2 regions of the Aliivibrio sp. 1S128 genome follow, and region 2 is predicted to be linked to the other one. Evidence: predicted binding sites of a transcription regulator. Region 2 holds the regulator's gene; the other holds the start of a gene.
What was found. The regulator PurR, encoded in region 2, represses purine synthesis genes. The targets are predictions, from matches to a motif close to TNANGNAAACGTTTNCNTNA.
Positions count from the first base shown of each region.

Region 1 (16,608 bases), on a different contig from region 2:
CGCCGTTAGAGAACTGAACAACAACTGGCGCTTTAGCTTTAGAAGCAGCTTCAAGAACAGCATTGATAGTATCAGTATTCACTACGTTTACCGCAGGAAGAGCAAATTTGTTTTCTTTTGCTACTGCAAATACTTTCTGTACGTCGTCGCCAGAAATAACACCAGGTTTTACAAAATCGAAGATCTTAGACATGGAAATAGTCCTATTTATTCTATCGTTTTAAAATTAAAAAACTTACGTTCAAATTTTTGCAAACGTTTGCTCACAACTTTTCTTATTGTATCAATAAAAATTGTCATCAACAAACGTAAAAAACGGGAATGTTTAGATTCCCGCTTTTCAAATAATTATGCTTTAGCACGCTCTTCAAGCATAGCTACTGCAGGAAGTACTTTACCTTCAACGAACTCAAGGAATGCACCACCACCAGTAGAGATGTAAGAAACGTCAGCTTTGATACCGAATTTATCGATAGCCGCTAGCGTATCACCGCCACCTGCTACAGAGAAACCTTCAGAATCAGCGATTGCTTTTGAAATACCAGCAGTACCCGCTTCAAAGTTTTTGAATTCAAATACGCCAACAGGGCCATTCCAAAGAATTGTTTTTGCATTCTTGATGATGTCTGCAAGTACTGCAGTAGAATCTGGACCAAGGTCAAAGATCATGTCGTCATCTTGAACGTCTGCAACGTTTTTGATTTCAGCTTCAGCGTTTTCATCAAATGCTTTTGCACACGCAACGTCAGTAGCAACAGGAATTGCACACTCTACCATCAGTTTTTTAGCCGTTTCAACTAGGTCAGCTTCGTATAAAGACTTACCTACGTTGTGACCTTGAGCTGCGATGAATGTGTTCGCGATACCACCACCAACAACAAGTTGGTCAGCGATTTTAGATAAAGACTCAAGAACCGTTAGCTTAGTTGATACTTTAGAACCACCAACGATTGCAACAAGTGGACGAGCAGGATTGTCCATTGCTTTACCTAGTGCTTCAAGTTCAGCAGCTAGAAGAGGACCAGCACACGCTACAGGAGCGTTCATGCCAACACCGTGAGTTGATGCTTGAGCACGGTGAGCAGTACCAAATGCGTCCATCACGAAGATGTCACATAATGCTGCGTATTTCTTAGAAAGCTCTTCTTCGTTCTTCTTCTCGCCTTTGTTAAAGCGAACGTTTTCAAGAACAACTAACTCACCAGCGTTTAACTCAAGACCATCTAGGTAATCTTTAGCTAGTTTAACGTCACAATCTAGCGCGTCATTTAAGTAGTTAACTACAGGAGCTAGAGAGAACTCTTCGTTGTATTCGCCTTCCGTTGGACGACCTAGGTGAGAAGTAACCATTACTTTAGCGCCAGCTTCCAAGCAAAGCTTGATCGTTGGTAGAGATGCTAGGATACGAGCATCAGAAGTTACTTTACCATCTTTAACTGGTACGTTTAGGTCAGCACGGATAAATACGCGTTTACCTGCAAGTTCCAGGTCAGTCATCTTGATTACAGACATTTTTTGTCCTCTCAATTAAATAATAAAAAGTTTTCAAGTTCGGCATCATTGCCAAACCGATTAAATTCTTACTGCATTATTCAGTAAATAGGGATGGAGTTCACTTTTTTCAAGGTGATAATTAATCTTTTTTCTCTTTCCATCACAAATTTCTTGAATGACGCTTTTATTTTCTCATAACTAATGCGGTATCTAGCATTCGATTAGCGAATCCCCATTCGTTATCACACCAAACCAGCATTTTAACTAAGTGCCCATTACTTACTCTTGTTTGTGAGCCATCGACAATCGCACTGTGGGGATCATGATTAAAATCGATAGAAACAAGCGGCGCTTCAGTATAGTCAACAATGTTATGTAATGTACACCGAGATGCATTAACAATGGTTTGATTTATGTCATTAACTTTCACATTTGTATTAATTGTTACACTTAAATCCATCGCAGTGACGTTTACCGTCGGCACCCTCACGGAAATCGCTTCAAATTTGTTAGAAAATTTCGGGAAAATTCGTTCAATACCTTTATGCAATTTGGTATCAACCGGAATAATAGATTGGCTTGCCGCTCGTGTACGTCGTAAATCAGAATGGTATGCATCAATAACAGGTTGATCATTCATCGCTGAGTGAATTGTCGTAATCGTACCCGAATCAATACCAAACGCATCATCAATGGCTTTAATGACAGGAATAATACAGTTGGTAGTGCAAGATCCATTAGAGACAACTCTATGCTCTGGAAGCAATGTGTCATGATTAACACCGTAAATAATAGTGTTATCTAAGTCTGCGCTTCCTGGATGTGAAAACAACACTTTTTTAGCGCCCGCATCAATGTGTCTCTCGCCATCCGCTTTAGACCCATAAACACCTGTACAATCCAGGACTAAATCCACTTGCAATGATTGCCATGGCAAAAGGGAAATATTCGCTTGATGCACAATACGAATTCGATCTTGAGAGCCATCAGGTAAGTCGATATAAAGATATTCCTGATCATGAGTCACTTTATGTTGGAAGCGTCCATGAGTTGAATCGTACTGAAAAAGGTGTGCCATCCCTTCAGGTTGTGATAATTCATTCACAGCCACAATTTCTATTTGATCACGTTTTCCGCTTTCATATAAAGCACGAAGAACACTACGACCAATTCGACCAAATCCATTTATCGCCACTCTTAACATAATTCCATTCACTCAGATTTATTTGTCGCCTATTGTACTCTTTTCGCTTTTTTCTTAAAGGATCAAAAAAGCGAAGCCACCTTTCGATAACTTCGCTTTTTATTCAGTTACTCACTTTTATTAAGCGAATGACTTTTGATTAAGCTAAAAGCTCTTTTGCTGTGTTTACTACATTTTCAGTAGTGAAACCAAACATTTTGAATAGCTCGTCAGCAGGCGCTGATTCACCAAACGTTGTCATACCGATGATCTTGCCACCGAAACCAACGTACTTGTACCAGAAGTCAGCAATACCGGCTTCAACAGCGATACGCTTAGTTACCGATGATGGTAAAACCGCTTCACGGTACGCTTCATCTTGCTTATCAAATGCATCTGTTGATGGCATTGAAACAACACGTACTGATTTACCTTCAGCCGTCAATTGAGCCGCAGCTTCAACCGCTAGTTCTACTTCAGAACCCGTCGCTATAAGGATAAGCTCAGGTTGGCCTTCACAATCTTTCAGGATGTAGCCACCCTTTGCGATGTTAGCCACTTGCTCAGCATCACGATCTTGTTGTGCAAGATTTTGACGAGAGAAGATAAGTGCTGATGGACCATCACGACGTTCAATCGCTAGTTTCCAAGAAACAGCAGACTCAACTTGGTCACATGGACGCCATGTGCTCATGTTCGGAGTTAAACGTAGTGACGCAATTTGCTCAACAGGTTGGTGAGTTGGACCATCTTCACCTAGACCGATTGAATCGTGAGTGTACACTTGGATGTTCTGAATTTTCATCAGTGCAGCCATACGCATTGCGTTACGTGCGTATTCCATGAACATTAGGAACGTTGCGCCGTATGGTACGAAACCACCGTGCAGAGCGATACCGTTCATGATTGCTGTCATCGCAAATTCACGTACACCGTAATGAATGTAGTTGCCAGAGAAATCATCTGCAGTTAATGACTTAGAACCAGACCACATCGTCAAGTTAGACGGTGCAAGGTCAGCAGAGCCGCCCATGAATTCAGGTAGCATAGCACCAAATGCTTCTAGTGCATTTTGAGAGGCTTTACGTGATGCGATATTTGCAGGGTTCGCTTGAAGATCAGCAATGATTGCAGAGGCTTTTTCTTCCCACTCAGCAGGTAAGTCACCGTTTACACGACGCTTATATTCAGCAGCCAATTCTGGGTGTGCAGTAGCGTAGGCATCAAATTTAGCATTCCAAGACGCTTCTTTTGCTGTGCCCGCTTCTTTTGCATTCCATTCAGCGTATACATCAGTAGGGATCTCAAAAGGACCAAATTCCCAACCAAGTTTCGCTTTAGTCGCAACAATCTCATCAGCACCTAGTGGAGCACCGTGACAATCATGCGTGCCTTGCTTATTTGGAGAACCAAAACCAATTACTGTCTTAGTACAAATAAGCGTTGGACGGCCCGTTTCAGCTTTAGCTGCTTCAATCGCTGCATTGATTGCATCTGCATCGTGACCATCTACAGCAGGGATTACATGCCAACCGTACGCTTCAAAACGTTTAGGCGTATCGTCAGAGAACCAACCTTCAACATGACCATCAATAGAGATACCGTTGTCATCCCAGAAAGCAACCAGCTTACCAAGACCTAATGTACCCGCTAAAGAACACGCTTCATGAGAAATACCTTCCATTAAACAACCATCGCCCATGAACACGTATGTGTTGTGATCAACGATATCATGACCTTCACGGTTAAATTGTGCAGCTAATGCTTTTTCAGCCATCGCCATACCAACACCGTTAGTAATACCTTGGCCTAATGGGCCAGTTGTTGTTTCGATGCCCGGTGCATAACCGTACTCAGGGTGACCTGGAGTTTTAGAATGCAATTGACGGAAGTTCTTTAAGTCTTCGATAGACAGGTCGTAACCTGAAAGATGAAGCAGAGAATAAATCAGCATTGAACCGTGACCATTCGAAAGAATGAAACGGTCGCGATCAGCCCACTCTGGATTTTGTGGGTTGTGATTTAGGTGACTACGCCATAATACTTCAGCGATGTCTGCCATGCCCATTGGTGCACCTGGGTGACCAGAATTTGCTTGTTGTACACCGTCCATGCTTAAAGCGCGGATTGCATTTGCTAAATGTTTACGTGAAGACATGCCTGCTCCTGAAAATTCGAAGGACTATATATTTATTGAGCTAGTTAACTCTTGATTAGTTACCCATATTTATGGATTAACTTAAATTTGCAGCGCCGTATTGTCGCAAAGCCTTATCTGCACTGCAAACGATTACTTAGGAAATAAAGTGCTTTTTTTCACTATTTTGAAAGAAAATCAGATTTCTATAGATAAATCTGATTGTTAAACGCAAACGATTGGTTATGTCTTATATTCATATCATTCGTTGAAATGGGTTGTAATTAATCAGTTTTTCTCTATTATAGCCGTCTAGATGGAAAAACACCTACACTGTTATACGTATAGACTTATATAGATTGTGGGTATTTTTAGAACTTATTATTTATAAAATTGGAGCTCCTTTAATGGCTAAGCACCTATTTACCTCTGAGTCAGTATCAGAAGGTCATCCAGATAAAATTGCCGACCAGATTTCAGATGCCGTACTTGATGCAATCCTAGAGCAAGATCCAAAAGCTCGTGTTGCTTGTGAAACGTACGTAAAAACTGGCATGGTTATGGTCGGTGGTGAAGTAACAACTTCAGCATGGGTAGATATCGAAGAAATTACTCGTGAAACCGTTCGTGAAATTGGTTATGTTCATTCAGATATGGGCTTTGATGCTAACTCTTGTGCAGTATTAAACACAATTGGTAAGCAATCTCCAGACATCAACCAAGGTGTTGATAAAGCCGATCCAAGAGATCAAGGCGCTGGTGACCAAGGTATCATGTTTGGTTACGCAACGAACGAAACACCAATTTTAATGCCTGCACCAATTACTTACTCTCACCTACTTGTTAAAAAGCAAGCGGAAGTACGTAAGAGCGGCAAGCTGGACTTCTTACGTCCAGATGCAAAATCTCAAGTAACGTTCCAATACGACCAAGGTAAAATTGTTGGTATTGATGCGGTTGTACTTTCAACTCAACACAGCGATTCTGTAACAACAGCCGATCTACGTGAAGCAGTAATGGAAGAAATTATCAAACCAGTATTGCCTGCTGAATGGCTAAGTAAAGAAACTAAATTCTTTATTAACCCAACAGGTCGTTTTGTTATCGGTGGCCCAATGGGTGACTGTGGCCTGACTGGTCGTAAAATCATCGTAGATACTTACGGCGGCGCAGCTCGTCACGGTGGCGGTGCATTTTCTGGTAAAGATCCATCAAAAGTTGACCGTTCAGCAGCATACGCAGCACGTTACGTAGCGAAAAATATCGTGGCAGCTGGCATGGCTGATCGTTGTGAAATCCAACTTTCTTACGCTATCGGTGTTGCTGATCCAACATCAATCATGGTTGAAACGTTTGGTACTGAAAAAGTATCTCACGACATCATCATTGAAGCGGTTCGTCAGCACTTTGACCTACGTCCATACGGCCTACAAGAAATGCTTAACCTTCTTCAGCCTATCTACAAGAAGACGGCAGCATACGGTCACTTCGGTCGTGAAGAATTCCCTTGGGAAGCGACAGATAAAGCAGAAATCCTTCGTGATTTCGCTGGCATTAAGTAATTCAAGACTTAAGAACTCTTTTAAAAAGGAAGCTTCGGCTTCCTTTTTTGTTTTCTAACCCCATATACTCTTTATAGTTAAAGCGTTAATTTGATATTCAGATAAAGAGATTTAATGACCCCACTTCAACAAGCATCCGTAGCCAAAGCGCAGCAGTGTATTCAACAAGCATCCACTTTTTTTAATCGTCCATTTTCTCTACCCGCGATTAACTTTACTCAACGTGGGAAAATTGCCGGTACTGCCCGTCTACAAGGCTGGGAAGTACGAATTAACCCTATCCTGCTAGAAGAAAATGAGTACACTTTTATCAATGAAGTGATCCCTCATGAAATTGCCCATCTAATCGCATTCAGATTACATGGCCGAGTACGACCTCATGGTAAGGAATGGCAAGGGATAATGAATCAAGTATTCAATTTACCTGCACGCACAACACACCGTTTTAATATTGAATCAGTTAAAGGGCAAACCTTTCCATATCGTTGTAAATGCTCACAGCATGAACTGACAGTGCGTCGTCACAACAGAGTTCAGCGCAAAGAAACACAATACCTTTGTAAAGCATGCCAATCACCACTAAAATTATCTAAGCGCCAAGCTTCGTAGACATAAAATTCAAAAGTAATCAGATTTCCCATTCTGTTTATTGAATTATCTATAATGCGAATTAACAATAGGCTACTCTTACTGCATTAATACAATAATCAGTAGAGCCTCTTATGAGATTAATTCGCTTAGCTATTGCCACCTTTATTTTTAGTATCACTTTCCATGTTTTCGCTGCGCCTCCTTCTTCATTCTCAAAAGCAAAAAAAGAAGCTGTAAAAATCTATCTTGATCACCCAACCTCTTTTTATTGTGGGTGTGACATCACTTGGAAAAATAAAAAGAAAGGCATTCCTGATCTAGAAAGCTGTGGCTACCAAGTTCGTAAACAAGAAAAACGAGCCAGCCGTATTGAATGGGAACACGTAGTACCTGCCTGGCAGTTTGGGCACCAGCGTCAATGTTGGCAAAATGGTGGTCGTAAAAATTGCACCAAAAACGACAAACAATTCAAATCAATGGAAGCGGATCTACATAACCTTGTCCCTGCCATTGGTGAAGTAAATGGCGACCGTTCTAACTTTCGTTTTTCACAATGGAATGGCAGTAAAGGGGCTAATTATGGTCAATGTAGCTTTAAAGTCGATTTTAAAGGTCGCGTTGCTGAGCCACCAGCGCAATCACGAGGTGCGATTGCCCGTACCTATATGTATATGAATAAAGAGTATCGCTTTAATTTATCTAAAGCACAGCGCCAACTAATGGAAGCGTGGAATAAACAATACCCTGTTTCCGCTTGGGAATGCGAAAGAGACAAGCGTATTGCAAAAATTCAAGGTAACCATAATCAGTTTGTCTATAAAGCGTGTGTTAAATAAATTAGATTCAGCTAAATAGAGGTTGAAAAAGCACATTTTAACCTCCATCCTTAAATGTAAGATAGTTAAAGAAAAGTAGACCATGAGAATACCAAGAATCCATCATCCAGAACTGCTTCCTTCACAAGGAAAAGTTAATTTAAGTGACGATGCCGCCAACCATGTTGGCCGTGTTATGCGAATGAAAGAGGGCGAATCAGTATTGTTATTTGATGGTAGTGGTGCTGAATTTCCAGCATTAATTACCACTTCGTCAAAGAAGAGTGTCGAAGTTGAGATCAGCGAGCGTGTTGAACGCAGCAGCGAATCGCCATTAAATTTACACTTAGGCCAAGTGGTTTCTCGTGGTGATAAAATGGAATTCACCATTCAAAAATCAGTCGAATTAGGTGTTAATGTTATTACCCCTTTGATTTCTGAACGTTGTGGTGTCAAATTAAACAAAGAACGATTTGAAAAGAAACTCGACCAATGGCAAAAAATTGCGATTGCAGCATGTGAGCAATCTGGCCGAAATATCGTTCCTGAAATTCGTCCAATTATGTCGTTAGAAGAATGGTGTGCAGAAGAGTATGAAGGATTAAAGCTAAATCTTCATCCAAGAGCAAAATACTCTATCAATACATTACCGGAACCTGTCACTAATGTACGCTTGTTAATCGGCCCTGAAGGCGGTTTATCGTCTGATGAAATTAACATGACAGAACAATATCAATTTGAAGAAACGTTGCTTGGTCCTCGAGTTCTAAGAACAGAAACCGCAGCGCTTACCGCAATTACAGCCTTACAAGTTCGTTTCGGCGATCTTGGTTAACTGGAGAAACACAATGATCAAACTCGGTATCGTAATGGATCCTATCTCATCCATTAACATCAAGAAAGACTCTAGCTTTGCCATGATGCTTGAAGCTCAGAAGCGTGGCTGGGAAATCCATTACATGGAAATGGCCGACCTACACCTAGACCAAGGTAAAGCAGTCGCTGATACCAAAATCGTTGAACTGAAAGAAGATCCTACCGGTTGGTATGAATTCAAATCAGAGCAAACTATCGACCTTGCTGATCTTGACGCGGTATTAATGCGCAAAGATCCTCCGTTTGATACTGAATACATCTACGCGACCTACATTCTTGAACGCGCAGAAATTCAAGGTGCTTTAATTGTAAATAAACCACAAAGCCTACGTGATTGTAACGAAAAACTGTTTACGGCTTGGTTCCCTGAATTAACACCAACAACGCTAGTTACTCGTAAATCAGAAAAGATCAAAGCGTTCCGTGAGGAGCATGGTGACATCATCCTTAAACCTCTTGATGGCATGGGTGGCGCCTCTATTTTCCGTGTGAAAGCAGGCGATCCAAACGTGTCGGTTATCATCGAGACGTTAACTAACCACGAGCAAAACTACTGCATGGCGCAAACATTTGTTCCTGATATTAGTAATGGTGATAAGCGTATTCTTGTTGTTGATGGTGAGCCAATGCCTTATTGCTTAGCTCGTATTCCTGCAAAAGGGGAAACACGCGGTAACTTAGCGGCAGGTGGTACTGGTGAGGCTCGCCCACTGAGTGAAACTGATTGGGCAATTGCGAATGCCGTTGCACCAACGTTAAAAGAAAAAGGCTTAATTTTTGTTGGCCTTGATGTTATTGGTGACAAACTAACTGAGATCAATGTTACGAGCCCTACTTGTATCAAAGAAATCGAAGCTGCATTTGATATTTCAATTACAGGCAAGTTAATGGACGCTATAGAGCGCCGAATTAACGCTTAATTGAACTAGGCAATATAAAGGGAGTGCATAGCTCCCTTTAATAATAATTGAATTATTTAGGAGGCTCTGTGGATTTAAAAAACCATTTTTTAGTCGCAATGCCTAATATGAAAGACCCTTTCTTTCAACGAAGTGTCATCTATATTTGTGAACATGATTCCGAAGGAACCATGGGCCTACGTATTAATGAAACCGTTCCTATTTCATTGAAAGGTATGCTAGATCAAATAAAACTAGATAATCCATCTCCTATTGTGTTTCCACATACGTTAACTCAGCCAGTGCTTAATGGTGGGCCGGTTTCTGACGACCGCGGTTTTGTTCTTCACTCTGAAAAAGATATTTATACATCAAGTATACGTGTCACCAATGAATTATACGTTACGACATCAAAAGATATCTTAGCGACATTAGGTACTGAATCTCAACCTCATAAATATGTGGTTGCTCTTGGTTATTCAGGATGGGACGCTGGTCAACTAGAAAAAGAGCTATCTGAGAATACGTGGTTAACTCTAGAGGCAGATCCTTCAGTTATTTTTGATACCCCTATCCCCGATCGTTGGCGAAAAGCGATTGAAATATTAGGTATTAATCCTGCAAATTTATCCAGCGAGGTTGGACACGCATGAGTTCACGTACCATCATGGCATTTGATTTTGGCACCAAAAGTATTGGCTCTGCCATTGGCCAAGAAATCACAGGTACTGCAAGTCCATTAAAAGCATTTAAAGCTCAAGATGGCACCCCTAACTGGGATGATATTGAAAAACAAATTAAAGAATGGCAACCCGATTTAATCGTTGTTGGCCTACCAACTGATCTTCATGGTAAAGAATTAGAAACCATCACGCCAAAAGCAAAGAAATTTGCTAATCGTCTACATGGCCGTTTTGGTAATCAAGTGGAGCTTCACGACGAACGCTTATCAACAGCAGAAGCTCGTGCTGATTTATTTGAGTTTGGTGGCTATAAAGCGTTATCGAAAGGCAATATTGATTGTCAGTCAGCGGTGGTTATTTTAGAAAGCTGGTTTGAGAGTCAATGGAGCTAGAAACTAGAAACTAGAACGCTTCGCTCCTATAAGATCAAAAACAGATATTAAGAGCAGTAATAATTTTAGGTATTACTGCTCTTATCGTTTCTAGAGCGTAGCCTTCTAGTTAGCGAAGCGTGTCGCTTTTAGTCTAACGAAATAGATACATTATCAAACTTCGATGTCGTAAATGAATCACCACGCTTCGTCTTCAGCATCAATCTTAAATCATTAGCAGAATCCGCACTGTGTAGTCCCTCATCGACTGAAATCTTATCTGCTACTATCAAATCAAATAAACATTGATCAAATGTCTGCATCCCAGATTCTCGTGATTTAGTCATGGTTGCTTTTAATTCGTGGAGATCGCCTCGACGAATTAAGTCAGAAATCCTCGGGGTATTTAATAACACCTCAAAAACACCATGACGCCCATTGCCATTAACATCAGGAATTAATTGTTGAGCAATAATTCCTTTAAGGTTAGCTGATAGATCGAATAAGAACTGTTCTTTATTATCTTTAGGCACTAAATGAAGAATACGTTCTAATGCTTGGTTAGCATTATTAGCATGAAGCGTCGCCATACAAAGGTGACCCGTTTCCGCAAAAGTCATTGCGTATTCCATTGTTTCTCGACTACGGATCTCACCAATCAAAATCATATCTGGCGCTTGTCGTAACGAGTTTTTCAAAGCCGTTTCATAGCTTTCTGTATCTAACCCAACCTCACGCTGAGTAACGATACATTTATTGTGTGGATGAACAAACTCAATCGGGTCTTCCACCGTTAATATATGACCTGTTTTATGTGCATTACGATACCCTGTCATGGCTGCCATTGTTGTCGATTTACCTGACCCCGTAGCCCCAACAACAAGAACTAAACCTCGTTTAGCAATCGCTAACGTCTTCATAACCTCAGGTAAATACAAAGATTCCATCGATGGTATTGTTGTTTCAATTCGACGAATTACCGCACCTGGTTGTTCACGTTGCCAAAACGCACTTACGCGAAATCGCCCTTCATTCTTTACAATGGCAAAATTGGCTTCTAATGTTTGGTTAAATTCAGTTTGACGATCATCATCCATCATTTCTGCAAGTAAAGCAGAAACTGAGTCGTTAGTTTGCTTATGGCCAATCGCTCTAAGTTCACCATCTACTCGTAATAAACAGGGAGCATCCACGGTTAAATAAATATCTGATGCTTTTTGCTGAACCATTTGATGCAGTAATTCATCCAACATCATAATTAAAACCCCATGCTTGTTATTTCAACTTTTTTTGCAACTTCATCAGGATCAACTAAGCCTTGGGCAATTATTTTTTTCGCGTTCTGCTCCATTGTCTGCATACCAAAAGATGATCCGGTTTGAATAATTGAATACATTTGAGCGACTTTATCTTCACGAATTAAATTGCGAATCGCAGGGGTTGCTATCATCACTTCATGACATGCGACACGACCACCACCAATGCGTTTTATTAATGTTTGAGCAACTACTGCTCTTAATGACTCTGATAACATAGAACGGACCATGGATTTATCACTGCCAGGAAATACATCAATAATACGGTCGATAGTTTTTGCTGCCGAACTGGTATGCAAAGTACCAAAAACTAAGTGCCCAGTTTCAGCCGCTGTTAGTGCAAGGCTAATCGTTTCTTGGTCTCGTAATTCTCCAACCAAAATAACATCAGGATCTTCACGTAATGCAGAACGTAAAGCGGCGTTAAAACTGTGAGTATCACGATGAACTTCACGTTGGTTAATCAAACATTTTTTATTTTTATGAACAAATTCAATCGGATCTTCAATCGTTAATATATGCTTATTGTGATTTTCATTGATGTAATCAACCATTGCTGCAAGGGTTGTTGATTTACCTGACCCTGTAGGGCCGGTAATTAATACCAATCCTTTTTGGTAATTTGAAAGCGTCGTAAAAATATCGGGAGCGTCCAGTCGCTCTAACGATGGAATTTCTACCGGGATCGTTCTGAATACCGCAGCACAACCTCTCGATTGGTTAAATGCATTGACACGAAAACGCCCAACGTTAGGTAATTCAAATGAAAAATCGACTTCTAGCTTTTCTTCAAATTCATTACGCTGAGCATCATTCATAATGTCACTCACTAAACGGTGAACTTCTGCGTGTGTAAAATCAGGTAATGTTAGTTTACGAACTTCTCCATCAACACGTACCATAGGAGGAACTCCTGCAGATAGGTGTAGATCTGATGCATTTTGTTTTACACTAAAGTCCAGTAGTTCTGTGATGTCCATAATTTTCCTCGGTAATCGTTTCTATGACTAGTATTAAGCAAAATATCCACCAGATCACTCTTCAGATAGAGAATAGCATTCAAAAATGTGGTCGACGCCAAAATTCAGTGCAATTGTTAGCAGTAAGCAAAACCAAACCTATCGAGTTACTCGAACAAGCGATAGAAACTGGTCAGCGTGCTTTTGGTGAAAACTACGTTCAAGAAGGCATTGAAAAGGTTCAATACTTCCAAAAAAACCATTCTGACACACCATTAGAATGGCATTTTATTGGTCCTATTCAATCTAATAAAACTCGTCCAATAGCGGAACATTTTAATTGGGTTCACTCTGTTGAGCGTCTAAAAATTGCACAGCGATTAAATGAACAGCGCCCAAAAGAACTTGGCGAACTAAATGTTCTTATTCAGGTCAATATTAGTTCAGAAGAAAGTAAATCTGGGACGACAAGCGACGAAGTAATGGAACTTGCAGCAGCAATTAATGCCATGCCAAATCTAACATTACGCGGATTAATGTCGATCCCTGCGAATGTCTCTAATTACGATGAACAACTGGCTGCATTTACACAACTTGCTTCCATTCAAAATCAATTACGCGCACAATATCCTCAAGTGGATACCCTATCAATGGGAATGAGCGGTGATATGGATGCTGCAATTGAAGCTGGCTCAACAATGGTTCGAATTGGCACTGCTATTTTTGGTACTAGAGGCTAAGATTTTAGTGCCAGAGATTGTAAAAATAAAAAAACCTCAACTCGAATGATACCAATCTCTATAGAATGATAGGTATAAAGTAAGGAAGACGAATGGAACATCGCAATATTGCTTTTATTGGTGCGGGCAACATGACTCGCTCTATTATCGCGGGTTTAATTAGCAGTGGTTATCCAAAAGAAAAGATCACGGCAACAAATCCAAGTACTGAGAAACTTGAGCATTTGAAAACCTGTTATGGCATCAATACCAGCACTGACAATCTTATTGCAACTCAACATGCAGATGTCGTTGTTCTTGCGGTAAAACCACAAATGATGGCCAGTGCTGCAGAGCCTCTGCAAACGGTCGATTTCTCGGATAAATTGGTCATTTCTATTGCGGCAGGTATTTCAGCACAGCGTTTAAACAAAATGTTTGCAACAACATTAAATCTAGTTCGAGTCATGCCAAATACACCTGCATTAGTGGGTAAAGGCATGAGTGGTCTGTTTGCGGTAGAACATACCTCAGAACAAGACAAAACCTATGCGGGTAACTTACTTTCAGCGGTAGGTGAAGTCTGTTGGGTTGAGAAAGAATCAGGTATTAATTCTGTTATTGCGGCAGCAGGAAGCGCTCCAGCGTATTTCTTCTTATTTATGGAAGCGATGCAAACAGAAGCAATTAAACAAGGTTTTGATGCAGATACAGCTCGCCTATTAGTACAACAAGCGGCTCTTGGTGCTGCTGAAATGGTGGTTGCAAACCCTGAAACAGAACTATCAACACTGCGTGAGCAAGTTACTTCAAAAGGTGGTACTACCGCAGAAGCACTACGCACGTTTAATGAACACAACCTGCAAGATATTGTCGCTAAAGCTATGCAAGCCGCAGTCTCTCGTGCAGAAGAGATGGAATCGTTATTTTAAGATACCCTTCTCTACTCAATTACTCTATTTACAAAACCAATGATTTTTAAGGTTAATAAACTATGAATGCAATGAGCTTTTTAATCTCGACCGTTTTTGATTTATACATCATGGTCGTGATCCTACGAATTTGGTTACAAGTCGCACGTGCTGATTTTTATAATCCATTTTCACAATTTATCGTAAAAGCAACGCAACCAATCGTCTCTCCTTTACGTCGTATTGTTCCGTCAATTGGCAGCCTAGACTTAGCAACCGTATTATTTGCTTATGTTCTATGTGTCGTTAAATTTGTTGCGCTTCAAATGGTTGTCGCAGGCGGTATTACATTTGGCCCTGAGTTCTTACTTATTGGTTTAATTGCCCTAGCAAAAGCCGTTGGTGGTTTACTGTTCTGGATCTTATTAGTACGTGCCATCCTAAGTTGGGTGAGCCAAGGCCGCAGTCCAATTGAGTATGTTATGCACCAATTAACAGAACCAATGCTTGCTCCTATTCGTAAAATCCTTCCTCAAATGGGTGGACTAGACTTAAGCGTATTAGTGCTGTTCATTGTGCTTCAATTTGCTAATTTCTTGATGGGCGATCTAATTGGTCCTCTTTGGTATAGCTTGTAATCCTGTTATGCCGATTAAGTACGATAACGATGATTTGATCTTACGACTGTATTTACAACCTAAAGCCAGTCGAGATCAAATTGTAGGAATACATGGTGAAGAGCTCAAAATAGCGATTACCGCTCCTCCTGTTGATGGAAAGGCGAACGCACATTTAATTAAGTACTTCTCCAAACTGTTTAAAGTTGCTAAAGGAAAAATTACGGTAGAAAAAGGAGAACTGAATCGTCACAAGCAAGTTCGAATTCATTCACCAGACATTATTCCAGAAGCAATTAAGCAGCTGTTACCATCAAAATAATACTAGTGCCGAGTTAACCCTCGGCTTTTTTATATGGAAATCTTTTTATATGAGGATCGTTATGAAAAAAATAACCTTACTTTTGTCCCTATTTCTTTTTAGCTTACCCACTTTTGCAGGACAATTTGTACAAATAAAAAATGTCGAGGTGCATTACTCTGCGTTTAACTCAACCTTTCTTACCCCAAAAGTAGCGCGCGCTTATCAATTAAAGCGCTCTGGTTACAATGCATTAATTAATATTAGCGTCTTAGACACCTCTCAAGCAGGAAAGCCAGCAATCGCGGCAAAAGTAACAGGTACCGCTAAAAATTTACTTGGCCAAATGAAAACGTTAACCTTCCGTGAAATTAAGGAACAAAACGCTATTTATTACATTGCTGAGTTGCCAATCACTAACGAAGAAACCTTCCGTTTCGATATTGATGTATCCGCTGATACCAAAGGCGCAGGCAAATTAAAATTCAATCAAAAGTTCTACGTAGAAGAGTAAGAGAATCATTATGAGCAAAATCGTATTAGCAACAGGCAATCAAGGTAAAGTTCGTGAAATGGCAGATGTTTTATCTGACTTTGGGTTTGATGTGGTTGCACAAAGTGAGTTCAACGTCTCTGACGTAGCAGAAACAGGCACAACCTTCATTGAGAATGCCATTATTAAAGCGCGTCACGCAGCAAAAGAAACAGGATTACCTGCGATTGCAGATGACTCAGGTTTAGAAGTGGATGCATTAAATGGTGCACCAGGTGTTTACTCTGCACGCTACTCAGGTGAAGGTGCTACCGACCAAAAGAACATCGATAAGATGTTAGCGGCAATGGACGGTATTCCAACAGAAAAACGCACTGCACGTTTTCATTGTGTTTTAGTTCTAATGAAGCATGAGAACGATCCTACGCCTTTAATTTGCCACGGTTCATGGGAAGGTCACATTACCACTGAACAACAAGGGGAGAATGGCTTTGGTTACGATCCTATCTTCTGGGTTAGTGAAGACAATTGCTCTTCTGCAGAACTTGAGCCGGCTCGTAAAAAACAGCTTTCTCACCGTGGACAAGCGCTTAAGAAACTGTTTTCAGCATTAAAAGAAGGCCAATAATTGATGCTAGTTCCACCACCACTGAGCTTATACATTCATATTCCATGGTGTAT
Region 1 covers NZ_MAJV01000003.1:99,340-115,947, forward strand. The annotation lists gene fbaA (class II fructose-bisphosphate aldolase) at 1-193, opposite strand, end outside; gene A6E03_RS02270 (phosphoglycerate kinase) at 349-1,512, opposite strand; gene epd (erythrose-4-phosphate dehydrogenase) at 1,679-2,698, opposite strand; gene tkt (transketolase) at 2,838-4,835, opposite strand; gene metK (methionine adenosyltransferase) at 5,222-6,376, shown strand; gene A6E03_RS02290 (SprT family zinc-dependent metalloprotease) at 6,491-6,985, shown strand; gene A6E03_RS02295 (endonuclease) at 7,099-7,803, shown strand; gene rsmE (16S rRNA (uracil(1498)-N(3))-methyltransferase) at 7,886-8,617, shown strand; gene gshB (glutathione synthase) at 8,631-9,578, shown strand; gene A6E03_RS02310 (YqgE/AlgH family protein) at 9,647-10,210, shown strand; gene ruvX (Holliday junction resolvase RuvX) at 10,207-10,632, shown strand; gene A6E03_RS02320 (PilT/PilU family type 4a pilus ATPase) at 10,761-11,867, opposite strand; gene A6E03_RS02325 (type IV pilus twitching motility protein PilT) at 11,870-12,907, opposite strand; gene A6E03_RS02330 (YggS family pyridoxal phosphate-dependent enzyme) at 12,931-13,626, shown strand; gene proC (pyrroline-5-carboxylate reductase) at 13,719-14,537, shown strand; gene A6E03_RS02340 (YggT family protein) at 14,600-15,154, shown strand; gene yggU (DUF167 family protein YggU) at 15,162-15,455, shown strand; gene A6E03_RS02350 (DUF4426 domain-containing protein) at 15,517-15,948, shown strand; gene A6E03_RS02355 (XTP/dITP diphosphatase) at 15,959-16,555, shown strand; gene hemW (radical SAM family heme chaperone HemW) at 16,559-16,608, shown strand, end outside.
Region 1: the regulator PurR is predicted to act here: its motif matches at 5,042-5,061, upstream of metK (methionine adenosyltransferase).

Region 2 (16,608 bases):
ACCAAACCACGTGAGCCACTCGCATTGGTACTTTCAATAGAGTAAAGCAGCCACTCATCCATTTTGAATGGGCGGTGGAACCACATTGAGTGATCAATTGTCGCTACTTGGAAATTAGGCGTTAATAAGCTGACTTCGTGTGGGTGAAGTGCTGTTGGTAAAAAACCCCAATCAGAAGCGTATGCTAATAGATATTGGTGAATTAGCTGATCATCAGGTAAATCCCCATTTGCTCTTATCCATAAATGTTGTGTTGGTGCCGCTTTTTTAGGAGCAAGTGGGTTAACTATATTTACAGGACGAACTTCAATTGGTTTCTCACCACAGAAAATCTTTTGAACCGCTGGTGGTAAAACATGTTTAATCGCTTCTGCAAGTTGTGTTTCTGAAGCAAAGTTTTCTGGCCCAGCAATATCTGGCATTGCTGATTGATGTTCAAACCCTGGCTCATCACCATGGTATGAAGCCGTTAAATAGAAAATAGGGCGTCCATTTTGAATCGCTTTTACGCGACGAGTACTAAAACTTCTGCCATCACGGAGATTTTCAACGTCATAAATGATGGCTTTTTCAGGATCGCCTGGATATAAAAAGTAGCTATGAAAAGAGTGTACTGTTCTTGCGTTATCAACGGTATAACGAGCCGCTGAGAGTGCTTGTCCAATAACTTGACCGCCATAAACTTGGGGTAATCCTAAATTCTCACTTTGCCCTCTGAATAAGCCTTGCTCTAATTGTTCGAGCTGTAAAAGGGTTAATAATTCGTTTAATGGTTTATTCATTTTTGTGCCTTAAGTACTTATGACGTTATTACTCTATTGTGAGGTAGATTCAGGTTGAGTTCAATAAGTTAAACAGGATGTTAATTGGGGCAAAATAACATCAAGACCGTGTTATTTTACTGTAATTGAGTTAGTTTTCTGTCAAAGATGAAGCTGATAACAAGACAGCTCAATATATTAGGTTTATATTTATGTTGTTTTTATCAGAATATATAAATAAAGAGAGAATAAAATGAAAAAATCATTATTAGTGGCGTTATCTGTGGCTACAGGGATCACAATGGTTGGTTGTAATTCAACGGATCAAACTGAAAAAGAAACAGTGAAACAAGACGTTGCTGTACAAGTTGTACAAGAAGAGACAGCTCAAAGCGACGTATCAAATACAGAAGTTATTGACGTTGCTGAAACGCAAGTAGTGACGGGCAGTGTTGGCTACCGTGAGCGTATTGCTCTACCTGAAAACGCAATTATTACGGTAACGTTATCAGATGTTTCTTTGGCTGATGCACCATCAAAAACCATCACAGAAGAAACATTTGAAGCGGGTGAAAAATCATCTCCATTTGATTACTCTTTAGAATTCAAAACTGCAGATATTCAGCCAAATCATCGTTACTCTGTTCGAGCTACGATTACAATTGATGGTAAATTACGATTTACCACTGATACAAATTATGCCGTGATCACTGATGAAGCAAAAACAATGCAACAAGAGTTATTGCTTAAAGGTGTACGTCAATAATATTGACTAAATCACTCTCGATGGGTAGTTATGCTTAGTGCATGACTACTTGTTTGAAATGTAGAATTTTACCATCGTCACGAATTACAATACCTTCGTTCTCTAGTTTCTTTTTTTGAGTTTCAAATCCTTCCCCTTGTAACGAAATTTTCCCCTGAGAGTTTACGACTCTATGCCAAGGTAGTTTACTGTCTTTAGGTAATTGAGATAAAACTTTTCCAACATGACGTGAATGCTTAGGAAACCCTGCTAGTGCGGCAAGCTGGCCATAAGTGATCAACTTTCCTTTTGGGACATAAAATAAATTTAAATAGATACAATGAATAAACTCATCCATTAGATTAACTACCTTATTTTAGAAATTAGAGAGGTTGGTCAGTGATAAAGCGGGTGATTGCCACTAAACTTAAATTGTAACAAAGTAAACAACTCTATACCAAGGAGGGAAAGTGATGTTATTAGCTGTGTTATCAATTTTATTAAGTTTTATACTTGTTGTCATCGGTGTCTTGGCATTCGGTATCAGTGGCGGGCAGTTACCTTTACTTGCTTTAGCCATTCCGATGCTTTGGTTGATCCCGCAAGGCGGAGTCGCAACGTGGGTATTGCTCGTTGGAATGTCATTATTTGGTTTAACTTTGGACTCTCAACCTTTATCACTTTCAATTGCAGTTTGGACATTGTTCCCTGTATTGATGGTTGTTTTTTCTCGGCGTAAAAGTATTCATCTAGTTGTATTTATAGTTTCAGTTGTTATTGCAATGGAAGCTGGAATTATGGCATTACAGTACGAAGGTAAATTAAATGGTAGTGCGTATTCAACCTTTCTTCAAATTTTAAGTGTTGTGCTGGTGTGGGTTGCAGCAAGAAGTTGGAAGCCAGTAAATAGAAATGCTTGGTGGCCTTTAGTATTAGTGATCCCTTTATGGATAGGAGGGTTACAGCATGCTGCGCTTGTTGCCTTATCAATTACTGGATTGATTGTGTGTTTACAGAGTGTTAGCCGGTCTAAGTATCGTGATTGGCTACCAATGATGTCTTGGCTTTTACCTGTTATTGGCTTTAGTACACTAATAATATCGCCAAAATTTGAAGTGCCTACTTCCATTATGGTTTCGTGGTTAATGATTTTATTAATTGGTTGGGTCACTGATTTTATGATGCAGGTTGATGAGGATGAGCCTGTTGATTAGGCTCATCCGTTCAGTATGTGTTAAGTATTGATTATAAGTGTATCTTCGGTGATTTCAGCAACGTCTGGAGATTGAATAAGTTCGTCGTAATGGCAGGCTTGATCTCGGCCTCGGCCTTTTGCTTCATAAAGAGCAATATCCGCTAACTTAGTTATATCTTCAGATTGGAGCCCATTTTTGGGATAAGTCGCAATACCAATGGAAACGCTTAATTTTCCTAATGATAGGTCTTTAATTGCAAGGTGAAGATCACTAACCGATTTACATAACTCATTAGCGACATGTAATGCACCTTCTGCACCTGTATTGGGTAAGATAATAGCTAATTCTTCTCCTCCTAAGCGACAGACTGTATCTTCACCACGCATGATATTAAGCAGTAATGAGCCGATAGTTTTGAGTACATAATCCCCTGCATCATGACCGTAGTTATCATTGAAACGTTTAAAGTGGTCAAGATCTAGCATTAGGATCGACATTTCTTGTTTGTGTCGCTGAGCACGCATAATTTCTTGATTAATTGTTTCTTCGTAATAGCGACGATTATATAAACCAGTTAAAGGATCACTTATTGCCTGCTCCCTCAATTTTTCTTGTAAGTTTAAATTGGCTAAAGCAAGGCCTAAGTGCTCGGCAACGGTAAAAGCAAGTTTCTTAACATTGTCATCTAAATTATCTGTATTACCTAAATAGATGTGCATCATACCAATGGTGTTGCCATGCGCAGTTAACGGAATGCAGAGGGTTTGATCAATGCCTGTCGCTGACATATGAGAACAAGGTAACGTTGTGTATTTATCATTAGCGAAATGGAATTTACCTTTACGTAATGCCCAGCACTCTTCAGGTGCGTAAGTTTTACTGCCAGGCCACGCGCCACCCCAATCAAGCTTTACTAGTAACTGATTTCTAGAGGAACGCATTAAGGATACAACACCGTTCACATCCCCTAAAATTCTAGGGAGGATATCCTCTACCACCATTTGAGCTTCATTAATTGAATTACAGGCTGCCAGCATAGTTGCAAGGCGATGTAAGAGTTCTATTTCTTGAGTTCGTTGTTCAATACGCTCTTCTTGTAAGTCTTGCTCATTTTGAACTTGTTGTTGAATCAGTTTATTACTTAGTAAGGACGAAGCGATAACAAGTACGATATTAATACTCATTAAAATAATTAAAATATTCATCAACTCTTCCACCATTGCATCAATGCGAGTTAATGGCGTAGCTGCTCTAAGGATGTACGTAGAACCTTGATATTCGAATGATTTTGCTGAATACAGTAAGTTTTTAAAGCGAGATGTACTAAAGCGAGTCGAAGTGCCATACCCAAAGTTTTGAGCGTTGACGATCTCTTGTCTGTTTAGATGATTTTCAAGTTGTAAAACAGAACTTAAAGAAATATCACTATCGGCAATCGGGGTTCCGTCAGATGTAATTAATGTTATATGATCTTCTTTGGCAATCACTAGTTTCGTTTTTATGTAAACATCTAATGATTTTAAATCGGTAAAAGAAATATTATCGTCGTTAATGTCTTTAATAAGACGAGTTATTTCTTCAGATAAGCTGCCTTCTACCTTATGTTCAAGCCAGTTTGACAGTGTTGAATTGAATACAAATAAACCAAGCGTTATCGTTAATATCGTTGATATTATAGGTAAATAAAGCCATTTTTTGCTAATGGTATTTTTTTTCATCCATGCACCTTGTAAAACGTGAACTGTTTAACAGTTTTTTATTCCATATATTGGGGGTGAGATTAACTGATAGTGATATAAACTAACAGCGATTATTGTCGTGAAGATGTAAAACGTGGAGGATTATCGCTTTTTAACTAAATGAATGATAATAACGATTGGATGAGATGTGAAAGGTAGGATATCAAAGAAAATAACGCCTTAATCTATATTTTTTAGATAGCAAATAAGATTAAGGCGTATATATTTATTATAATAGTTTTCTTAATTCACTTCGTGTTTCAGCTGAAACAACAGACCAATGCGTACCTTTAATCGCTCCTTCAAGAGACCAAAGTAATTCATCACTTACACTACTTGAGTGTGTCTGTTGAATCGCTTTATAGGCATTTACAGAGCCGGTGTCACGTAATTCATCCACGGTATTAATTCCTGCTTTTTTAAGCATTCTTTCCGTAGCTAATCTGAGATTTGGTAAATCTTTAATACGTGATGGGCCTGCGGCCTGTTGTTTTTCTTTATCATTTTTAGCGACATCTAAAGCAGTAATCGCTTGAATTAAGATAGAGTCAGGATCTTCCCAACAATGAGTTGAAATTGCAAAATACTTAGTGACAACAGGAAAACCACGTTTTTTATAAACATAAGGTTCAAACCCTTGCTCTTTAAATAAGTTGATAGTTTCACTACTCGCTCTCAAATGCAGCTTGTCTTGAACAACAAGAGCAAACATGGTGCTATCAATAAAAATGCCAAAACCACCAAACATTGAGCGTGAAGTGATAGTGCCTAAAGATGACAGTAATCGAAGTGATTCTTTTAGTACTGGTTTATCCATTGCAATAATTCTCGGTTAGTAAGTCTACGTCACTAAACAACTGAGCCCGAGGAAATAGTAGCAAGTTCAAAATAAGGCATTGTTATTTTAAAGTAAAAATTAACAATACCAGAGAGATTACTTACCATCGGCAACCCCGCTACCTTATATTTTTCAATACGTAGGCCGGAGGCTTTGCGTCCTGCACTTTCGCACAGTTTGCCCTGTTCGTGACTTCGTTGATGATATAGCAATCAATAAAGGTAGTTATTGCGGAATTAAGTATAGTGTGATCTTGCTTCAAAAAATTTATTTTTATTTTTGTTAAGTTGGTTCAAGTTTTAGATATTATTTGAACCAACCCTCATTTATGGCAAAGAAAATAACCGCTATTTAGTACGATCTAAGACACTGCTTCGAGATACCACCTCGGGTTGCATTTCAAAAACACGACGTTCGTGGTGCTTATCTTTAATGCGTTCCAATAAGATTTCGACAGCGGTTTTACCTACTCGGCGTTTAGGCTGATGGATCGTCGTTAGCGGTGGTGAAAAGTAAGCTGAAAGTTCTATATTATCGTAGCCAATAATAGAAATATCTTCAGGAACTCGTAAACCAGATTGCTTAATTCGACTGATTGCAGCCAGAGCCATAATATCGTTAAAACAAAATAAAGCCGTAGGACGTACTTCCATAGCTAATAATTTATCAACGGCTTTTGATGCAGAAGCACATTCAAAATCACCTTCTAAGATCCATTCTGATTTAAATGGTAAGTTAGCTTCTTCATGAGCACGTTGAAAACCATGAACACGTTCTTTACACGTAGTTTTGTCCGCTTGGCCTGTAATACAAGCAATTTGAGTATGACCATTTTCAATCAAATGTTTTGTTGCTAAATAGCCACCTTTTTCAGAGTTATCAATGATCTTATCTGTGCGAGGGCTGTCTGGGCCCCAATCCATAATAACCATTGGTAATTCTGTATTTTTTTCAAGTAACGCTAATAACTGCTCATTAAGGTCTGAACACATAACCAATAAGCCATCTACTCGTTTTTCAGAAAGCATACGAAGGTAATGTTTTTGTTTATCTAAATCGCCTTCAGTGTTACACATAAATAGTGTGTAACCTTGTTTGTAGCAGTAATTTTCAACCCCGTGCATTACTTCAGCAAAAAATGGGTTAAATGATTGAGTTACTAGCATGCCAATAGTACGTGTCGTATTGCACTTTAAACTACGAGCAACCGCACTAGGGGCATAGTTTAACTCTTCAACTGCTTCCCATACGCGCTTTTGAGTTGCTTCTGCAACAAAGCGAGTTTTGTTAATCACATGAGAAACAGTGGTGGTAGAAACCGCAGCAATTCTTGCAACGTCTTTAATAGTAGCCATATAAAAGCCTTAAATAGGTAAATAAGGGGCTATTTATGTTCCAACAAAATAGAGAGTTTTGTCTTGGTATGATGGAAGATAAATAGGCCCTGGTTATAAATGAAAAAAACCGCTAAAAATGCGGTTTTCATTTAATGTTCGATTTTATCGTTTGCGCTCACATTTTATAGATAAAGCATAGTGCAAACAATTATTGATTTAGTAAATTTTGTTAGCGATTTGATTTATATCACATGACTGTAACGATATTGTATCAACATACGAAGTCATTAATTACTCACCTGTAAGAAAAGTAACGTCAAGTTGTAGAAAGGTTACAAGAAACGAGGTTACTGCAGCATAAAAACCGAAGTCATCTCTTTCTTTACAAATATGGTTGAATTTAGGTGTCCAAGACAAAAGTTGAGCATTGATGAATGACAATTGGGCATTCATATATTCTTCAAATTCTTCTTCAGATGTTTTTTGATTTGTCATTAGAATTAAATTTCCAAGAAAATCTAATTCAATAGCGATATGATCTGCAGGTTCGTTGAACTCAGACTTTTGAGCTATATTGTATTTAGCTAATAATTCACGCATATCTTGAGCAGGTTTTGCATTAAGAAGACCTGATTTATCTAAATATATAGAAGCATAAGGAAGGGCACTGTTTTTATCTGAACCTAAAAAAGCGGTACAGAAATCAGCAGATAGCTCTAACTGTGCATCGTCACGAGTTTGAAGTTGATTTAACTTTTCAATTAACGCGTTGATTGTATCTGTTAATTCAGGTGTTTTTCCTAAATCAGATAAAAAGGTACGTACCTCAAAGCTATTGTATTGCTCTAGTTGCTCAGTTGTTAATTCACTTGCTAATAAGCTAGATAGCCACCAGTAAATTTCAGCACGTTGTTTGTTAAATTCAGTTAATTCGTTCATGTATTTTTGCTCCAAGAAATTTATTTAAGAATTGTACTGGATAAGTATGAAAAGGAATAGCACCTATCATTAACAGGCTGTATAAGGATATGTGTAAAAATTAAATAAACCGTTTTTGTTAATAATTGTTTTGAATCAATTAAACAATAGAAATATCAATTGAGAGTTGGCATTATTACAAAATATGAATAGAATAAGATAAGAACTATCTAAATAACCATTAAAGAGAATATTATGAGCTATCACATTTTAGTTGTTGAAGACGAAGTGGTAACTCGCTCTAAACTTGTAGGCTACTTTGAAGCCGAGGGATATCAAGTGAGCGAGGCTGAAACAGGGGCAGAGATGCGAACTGTTTTGGCTGAACAAAAAGTTGATTTAATTATGCTTGATATAAACCTACCAGGAGAGGATGGTTTATTATTGGCTCGCGAACTGCGCAGTCAATCTAACATTGGTATTATTCTCGTTACAGGACGAACAGATAGTATTGACCGAATCGTTGGTCTAGAAATGGGTGCAGATGACTATGTCACTAAGCCTGTAGAATTACGCGAATTATTAGTTCGAGTTAAGAATTTATTTTGGCGTATGTCTTTGGTTCATGAACCAATAGAATTAGATGAATCAAATCTAGTTCGCTTTGGGGAATGGACATTTGATATTCAACGTCGTGCGTTATCAAATAATGGCGAACCCGTTAAGTTAACTAAAGCTGAGTATGAGTTACTAGTTGCCTTATCGTCATACCCTAATACGGTTCTATCACGCGAACGAATTTTGAATATGATAAGCCATCGAGTCGATGCTCCAAATGATCGAACCATTGACGTACTTATTCGAAGAATGCGTGCAAAAATGGAAATGGACCCAAAAAACCCACAAATATTTGTTACCGTTCATGGTGAAGGTTATATGTTTGCTGGTGATTGATATTTATTAGTATCAATATTTAATCTTTAAAAAAGCCACTCATATATTGAGTGGCTTTTTTTATGCCAGTGCAGTTGTCAATTTTAATTGTGATTCATTAGTAAGAAATTCTGCTTTTAATTGATTTTTATAATAAAATATCGATAGGAGCGCACAGCGCTTGTCTATTCAAATAAAATTATTATAGGTTCGGCATGAAACAGTTTTTTAAAATGGCAGTGATTACCTCTGCATTAGTTGGTGTTATCGGTTGTCAAAGTACTGATGAGAGTTCTGCAGTTGTTGCAATTGAAACTAATGCACCAGTAGCATCGGCTACCACGTTCGATGCTCTTCAAAAGCAGTATGCATTAGATAAAGTCACGTTTGATTCTTTAGACAATTTCAAAGTTTATTCTGAATCCACTTACACAGATATGATGGAAGATTGGATTGACGCAAAGGATGTATTTTCAGATATAGAGAAAGAACCGAGTTTAATCAATGAAGAATATTCAATGTTTTCTTCTGGAAGTTATTCAGCTAAATACATGAGTTTAGTCGCGGATGCCGATATGGCGTTAAGTAAACTTAAAAATTATAAAGAAACAGCGGATGTTGTTTTATCAGATGCTATTGCACAAATGGCATATCTTAATTCAATCGATGTAAAAACGTATTATCCGCAAGATTTTTTAAGTTTAAATAAGCAATACAGAGAGTTATTTATTACGGTAATTGAAGAGGGGATTGCTGAGGCTCAGACTAGCCAAGCCTCTTTTTTAACACAAGCAAAAGTGATTGAAATTGAAACAACGTTAAAAATACACGTAGTGCCATTGGAAAAAGAGTTTGTAGGATTAACGAATAAAGGTTTTAGAACGATAGCGCCAATAAGCTATGGTCAAACGAAAGCTGAACTAGATAAAACAAAGAAAGCAGTACAAGCGAATAACCGTGACAAAGCTTTAATTGTTGATGTAGTTGCTAAAACTCGCTTCCAGCTTGATCATCTTAAAAATATGGCAGCAGAAGTTAAATTACTTAAAGCGGTTAAGAACGGTGAGTTTGAACAATCTGTTCTAGAAGTAGAAAATAAGTTGTTATCTATTTCTCAAGCCATTAACGGTGATGATTATCGTGATGAGCCGTTAAGAGCGCAAACATCTTCAATTTTGAATGCAGTACAGCAGATGCATGATATTAACAATACAACCGACTTAGAAGCGAAGATTAAAGGGCTTAATGCTCAAATAAAAACATTAGAAGTCACGGTTGAAAACCAAACAGAAGATCGTGTTAATTCTCAAAAGCAAGTACTTCTATTAACACAGCAACTTGAGAGAAATGATAATTTAATTAATAATTTGAATGGTGTCATTGCTTCTTACAAAGAAAAGGAAGCGGTAGTTGCTGAGGAAGTGAACACTGCAACTCAAGATGCGCCAGTTGCTGAAGCGCTAACGGCTACTGAGGTAGTTCCAGTTGAGGTGGAAGATCCTTCTGTCGAGAAGGCTATTGTTGAAACATCGACAGTGAATGACATTGTAATTCCAGTAGAAGTTAACAAGGCTGTTAACGTTAAATAATAGGTGACCCTATTAATCGTTAAGAACAAAGCACCTTAGACATTGGGTTAAGGTGCTTTTTTATTGGATATTTATCCGTTTCTGATACACTGCGGCTGTTCACTTTTTAGAGGTACATCATGACATCACCAGATCCTAAATTAACCCGCTTAAATAAATTCATTAGTGATACGGGTTATTGCTCACGCAGAGAAGCAGATAAGCTTATTGATCAACAACGTATTACTATTAATGGCAAGTTACCTGAAATGGGAACTAAAGTTGCTGACGGTGATGAAGTTCTGGTTGATGGAAAACCATTAAAAGAGAAGCAAGAACGTATTTACATTGCATTCAATAAGCCAGTTGGTATCACGTGTACAACAGAGCGTCATGTTGAAGGCAATATTGTTGATTATATTAATCATAAACAACGTATTTTCCCAATTGGTCGCTTAGATAAACCGTCGGATGGCTTGATCTTTTTAACCAGCGATGGGGATATCGTTAATAAAATTCTTCGTGCAGGTAATGCGCATGAGAAAGAGTATGTAGTACGAGTAGATAAACCGATCACTGATGAATTTTTAACTCAGATGGCAGCGGGTGTACCTATTTTAGATACCATTACTTTACCATGTAAAATCGAGCAAGAATCTCGCTTTGTTTTTCGGATTACCTTAACTCAAGGGCTTAACCGTCAAATCCGTCGTATGTGTGAATACTTAGATTATGAAGTATTTAAACTAAAACGCGTACGTATCATGAATATTGATTTAGGTGGATTATCCTCTGGTGAATGGCGTTATTTGACTGAACCTGAAATGGAACAGATTAATAATATGATCGGAACGTCAAGTAAGACAGAAGAAGCATCACGTAAAGTTCAAGAAATTGATGGTAAAGTACGTGTGATGAAAAAAGCGAGTTCGGGCCGTAATCATCACTCGAATAATACATTTAATGAAAAGCGTCGTGAAAAAGCGAAAGAAGAACGTTTTGGTAACTCCGCACCTAAAAGAAAAAATGATCGTAAAGAGCAGGGTAAACCCCAATCAGAAATTAAAGTGTGGCGCCCTAAATAGATTGTTTTTTCAACACCTTAACTGATTTAGTCTGGTTTTGGCGATAAAGTCTACAAACGAAGTGTTAAATGCAATTTTTTATTTGACACTTTTTTTAAATCAGTTACATTAAGCCCCGTAAACAGATACGGCGCCTTGGCAGAGTGGCTATGCAGCGGATTGCAAATCCGTGAACCTCGGTTCGATTCCGGGAGGCGCCTCCATTTACTTCTAGTAAGTGGAATTAAAGAATTAAAAATTATGGCTTCGGCGGTAATTACAGATGGTGTCAACCCTCTTTTAAATAGAGAGCATGGTTAGAAGCATCGCGAGAAATTGCGTGCCCTGGTGGTGGAATTGGTAGACACAAGGGATTTAAAATCCCTCGGCGTTCGCGCTGTGCCGGTTCAAGTCCGGCCCGGGGCACCATCTATTTTATACAATTGATATCAGTTGTATAAAAAGTAAGTAAAAATATTGGCGCCTTGGCAGAGTGGTTATGCAGCGGATTGCAAATCCGTGAACCTCGGTTCGATTCCGGGAGGCGCCTCCATTTACTTCTAGTAAGTGGAATGAAGGAATTAAAAATTACGGCTTCGGCGGTAATTACAGATGGTGTCAACCCTCTTTAAATAGAGAGCATGGTTAGAAGCATCGCGAGAAATTGCGTGCCCTGGTGGTGGAATTGGTAGACACAAGGGATTTAAAATCCCTCGGCGTTCGCGCTGTGCCGGTTCAAGTCCGGCCCGGGGCACCATCTTTTTTAAAGGCTCATCAGAAATGATGAGCCTTTTTTTATGTCTATTTAGTTTCTCCTTCTTGCTCGCTAAGGGAGGAGAATGAAGTATCTGCCGAACTAAACTTTGTTGTATTTATAAATATGACCGCTTATTTTGAAGACGTAAAATCATTTGCTTATCTGGTCTTATATTTAGGAATAGTGTCTGGTATATACGTAATTATTGGCTAAATACTCGGTGGGTATTTAACCAGACGTAAGTAATAAGTTAGTAAGAGATAACATATTAAATTTATGGGATTATTTGAGTGTATAAAAACAAATAGCCGTCTAGATGTAAACATTTCCAAACCGCTCGAGTTACTGTATAATACGCGCCTTTCTTCCTATATCACTTTTGCTTCAAGGCGAACGTTATGAACCTTTCTGCTAAAACTGTTGTTGTTATTGCTATTGGTGCTGCTTTATATGGCATCGGTGGCTTACCTATGTTTGGTATTCCTGTGTTTGCGAATACAACACTAAAACCTGCTATGGCTGTTCTTGCTTTATTTTCAGTATTGTACGGCCCAATTGTTGGATTCTTAGTCGGTTTTATTGGTCACTGGGTGACAGATTTATTTGCAGGTTGGGGAGTTTGGCTTACTTGGGTATTAGGTTCTGGTATTGTTGGGATGATCATTGGTTTATTCCCGATCATAACTAAAAACCGTATCGAAGTAGGTTTTTTTGATAAGAAAGATTTTCTAATATTTGTAGTATTGGCTTTTGTGGGTAATGTTATTGGCTATGGCACCTCTGCATTCTTAGATACGGTGTTATACGCTGAACCATTTGCGAAAGTATTTACTCAACTTTGTATTATTGCTGCAGGCAACACGGCCTTGATTGCGATTGTTGGTTATTTAATTTTGACTAACCTAGCAAAACGTAAAAAACAAAGTACAAACCTAACTGAGGCGCCATAATTAATGAGCGTAACCTTTTCAAACTTCTCTTTTCGATATGCGTCACAGGATAAGCCGACGCTTAAAAATATCAATCTAAGGATAGAGCAAGGAGAAAAGATTTTAATTGTCGGCCCTAGCGGCAGCGGAAAGTCAACATTAGGCCAATGCTTAAATGGCCTTATTCCGCATACGATAAAAGGTGAAGTTGAAGGTCAACTTTACCTTAATGGTAACGATGTTTCTGACTGGAAAATAGAACAATACACGGAAAATGTAGGAACCGTACTACAAGACACAGACAGCCAGTTTGTGGGATTAACTGTAGGTGAAGACATTGCTTTTGCTCTTGAAAATCAAATGGTTTCACGAGCAAAAATGTACCCAGTTGTTCGTGATACTGCAAAAATGGTGGATTTAGAATCGTTATTAAATAAATCACCTTATGATCTAAGTGGTGGTCAAAAGCAACGAGTATCATTAGGCGGGATCTTGGTTGATGATGTCGATTTACTTCTATTTGATGAACCTTTAGCAAGTCTTGATCCTAAAACGGGTAAAGCGACGATTGATATCATTGATGAGCTGCATAAAAGCAGAGGAAAAACCGTCATTATCATCGAACACCGTTTAGAAGACGTATTATATCGCTCAGTCGATCGTATTATACTGATGGATCACGGCGAAATCGTTGCAGATATGAGTCCTGATACATTAATTCAATCGACGCTATTAACTAAGCATGGGATCAGAGAGCCATTATACGTATCGTTATTGAAGCAATGTAGATTGGATCTTTCAATGGTACCCAATATTGCGAATTTATCAGAAATTCCTGTTGATGTAATAAAACCAGCGGTATCTGCTTGGTTTAAAAATATGGATACGACACCAATTCAATCTGAAATCGATAATCCGTTGCTGAGTGTTAATGGACTTACGTATTCGTATGACAATGAAGTGAATGCCTTAGAAAATATATCTTTTATAGTAAATAAAGGTGAATTTGTTTCAATCCTTGGTAAAAATGGATCGGGCAAATCAACGATTACTAAACTTGTTATGGGTGTTTTATCTCCAGACCAAGGGGCTATTTTATTAAATGGACAAGATTTAGCTGATCTTTCTATTTATGAGCGCTCTAAGAAGGTAGGTGTTGTTCTTCAAAATCCGAATCATATGATATCTCATCACATGATTTATGATGAAGTTGCTTTTGGTTTAGTGAATTGTGGGTTATCTGAAACTCAAATTGAAGAGAAAGTCCTTAATGCGTTAGAGCTATGTGGATTAAGTCGTTTTCGTCATTGGCCAATTGATGCATTAAGTTATGGGCAGAAAAAACGAGTGACGATTGCTTCTATCTTAGTTTTGGAGCCGGAATTACTGATTCTAGATGAACCAACAGCAGGGCAAGACTACAAGAATTACACTTCGATGCTTGAATTTATTAATCAATTAAACCAAAAACTAGGTTTAACGGTCATTATTATTTCTCATGACATGCATTTAGTTTTAGAACATACAACTCGAGCGATTGTTATTGCTGACAGTCAATGTATCGCCGATCAAGCTGTGATTAACGTTTTCAGTCAACCCGAATTACTTAATAAAGCAAATCTAACAGTGACAAGTTTGTATCAATTAGCTGAAAAGTTAGAGATAGAAAATATTACAGGATTTATACAGCAATTTATTGCAGCAGAGCATGAGAGTAAACAAAATGTCCACTAATAAGCAAAGTTTTGGTATTAACTATGTGGATCTTGGTACTTGGTTACACCAGTTAAATGGTGTGACTAAGTTTTTGTTGTTTATTACATGGATAACGGTTGTATTAACCACATTTGATTTGCGAATTATTATTCCCTTAATACTGATCGGTTTATATTTATTGAAAGAGACGAAGGTGCCTTTTTCTGCGTATAAACCTCTTTTGATTGGCACTGCAACTGTATTAAGTATGAATGCTGTATTTATGTTTTTACTTGCGCCAAATCAAGGGAATGAATTGTTGGGTTCTACGACTGTTTTATTGCCTATCTTTGGTAGTTATGCAATTACTCAAGAGACCTTATTTTATTTAGTAACAGTAACGTTAAAGTACTTTAGTATGTTCCCAATTGCTTTGGTATTTGTATTTACAACACACCCAACAGAGTTTGCAGCAAGCTTACATCGTCTTGGTCTACCTTATAAAATAGCTTATGCGGTTAGCTTAACGTTACGATACTTGCCTGAAGTTAAAAGTGACTTTATAAATATTATGCACGCACAGCAGGCCCGTGGTGTTGATTTATCGAAGAATGTTCCCGTATTTACACGAATTAGTAATATAGCAAAGATATTAGGACCACTGATTTTTTCTAGTTTAGACAGAGCAGATGAAATATCAAATGCAATGGTATTGAGAGGTTTTGGTCGAGGGAAAAGTCGAACGTGGTTTAGTGAAAAAGCGATAACTAAAACAGATAAAGTGATTATGTTAGGGTTATTCGTTATTGTGGTATTAGCGATTATAAAGCGAGTGTTTGAGACGTCGCTATTTTGGTATCCATTCAATTAATACCATAAATAAGATAAAGAGATAATAAAAGTAGGCAGCGTGGCCTACTTTTTACTTTTCTGCTTGGTTGAAATGTTCAATCACATCTGAACTGATATTTTCATGACTAAAAATAAGCATTGATGTTAGTTTTTCGACCATTGCTTCAGGCTCTAATTCACTAAAGATAACATTATTTATAAGTGTCTTAATCAGTAACTCTTCATGTTCTAGAAAACCACGAGCGTCAATTTCTACTGGTATATCACTAGGCATACGGTCAAATTGTAAAAAAGTCATATTATGTTGAACATTTGAGGCTAATAGCTGTTCTGGGAACCATTCTTCTCCAGTAACGACTTCAAGATCATCATCATGAGTCGCTTGAATATCTTGTAAGCATTTAATTAATTCAGAAATTTGCACATTGATTCTCAATATGTGGAGTAGTATTCATTAGTAGTAACACTATACTTAAATTTTAAAGGTGATTGAAACGATATTTAGTTCAATTACTTAAAGCGTTTGTTTTTTACCATTAATTTAATCTAGAGAATCCTTTTGCATAAGTACATTTTTAATTTGAAACCGACACTTCTTTTTATTATCTCATTTTTTCTTGTTAGCTGGGCTAATGCCGAGACGATTGATAATAAGAATGTTAAAGGGATCATTGAGAGCTCTTCTACAGAAAAAGAAAAGCAGTGGGGTATCGCTGGGGTCGTTAGGACGGCCAGTATTCCTTATGAAACGGACACTGAAACAGTATCAACGTTTATACCGATGATGTTTTTTGAGAATGATTATGTATTTATTAATGGTATGGAAGGCGGCGTTTTTTTATATCAAGAAAGTGAATGGCAATTAAGTGCCTTGATGAGACTCCGTTATTTTGATCTCCCTAAGGAAGTTCAAAATCAAGCGGGTGGAGATGTTGTCGATACCGGTTTTCAAGTTCGTTACCATATTGACGATGAGTGGTTTTTTGATTCAGAGCTAATGGTTGATCCTGAGTTTCGTGCTTATATGAATTTCACATTAGGTGCGGAAATTGAGTCTGGTGACTGGTGGTTTAATCCAAGTATTGAAACTCGATGGAAAGAAGCCGAGTTTAATAATTATTATTATGGTTTAAATGACGATACTAACGACAGATTAAGTGCAGGAGTTGATGTGAAAGCGGGTTTTATGTCTCGCTACCATGTTACGTCTAATTTATATCTTCTGGGAGGAAGTTATGTCTCTCGTTTAGATGATAGTGCCTATAGCAGTGAATAT
Region 2 covers NZ_MAJV01000106.1:100,802-117,409, forward strand. The annotation lists gene tesB (acyl-CoA thioesterase II) at 1-782, opposite strand, end outside; gene A6E03_RS14030 (YbaY family lipoprotein) at 1,015-1,527, shown strand; gene A6E03_RS14035 (MGMT family protein) at 1,562-1,864, opposite strand; gene A6E03_RS14040 (hypothetical protein) at 1,980-2,720, shown strand; gene A6E03_RS14045 (sensor domain-containing diguanylate cyclase) at 2,741-4,420, opposite strand; gene A6E03_RS14050 (TfoX/Sxy family DNA transformation protein) at 4,671-5,258, opposite strand; cyclic di-GMP riboswitch class I at 5,385-5,471, opposite strand; gene purR (HTH-type transcriptional repressor PurR) at 5,627-6,634, opposite strand; gene torD (molecular chaperone TorD) at 6,908-7,555, opposite strand; gene torR (two-component system response regulator TorR) at 7,790-8,488, shown strand; gene A6E03_RS14070 (hypothetical protein) at 8,683-10,056, shown strand; gene rluF (23S rRNA pseudouridine(2604) synthase RluF) at 10,176-11,120, shown strand; tRNA gene A6E03_RS14080 (tRNA-Cys) at 11,250-11,323, shown strand; tRNA gene A6E03_RS14085 (tRNA-Leu) at 11,442-11,528, shown strand; tRNA gene A6E03_RS14090 (tRNA-Cys) at 11,579-11,652, shown strand; tRNA gene A6E03_RS14095 (tRNA-Leu) at 11,770-11,856, shown strand; gene A6E03_RS14100 (ECF-type riboflavin transporter substrate-binding protein) at 12,255-12,806, shown strand; gene A6E03_RS14105 (ABC transporter ATP-binding protein) at 12,810-14,519, shown strand; gene A6E03_RS14110 (energy-coupling factor transporter transmembrane protein EcfT) at 14,509-15,351, shown strand; gene A6E03_RS14115 (hypothetical protein) at 15,403-15,756, opposite strand; gene A6E03_RS14120 (MipA/OmpV family protein) at 15,976-16,608, shown strand, end outside.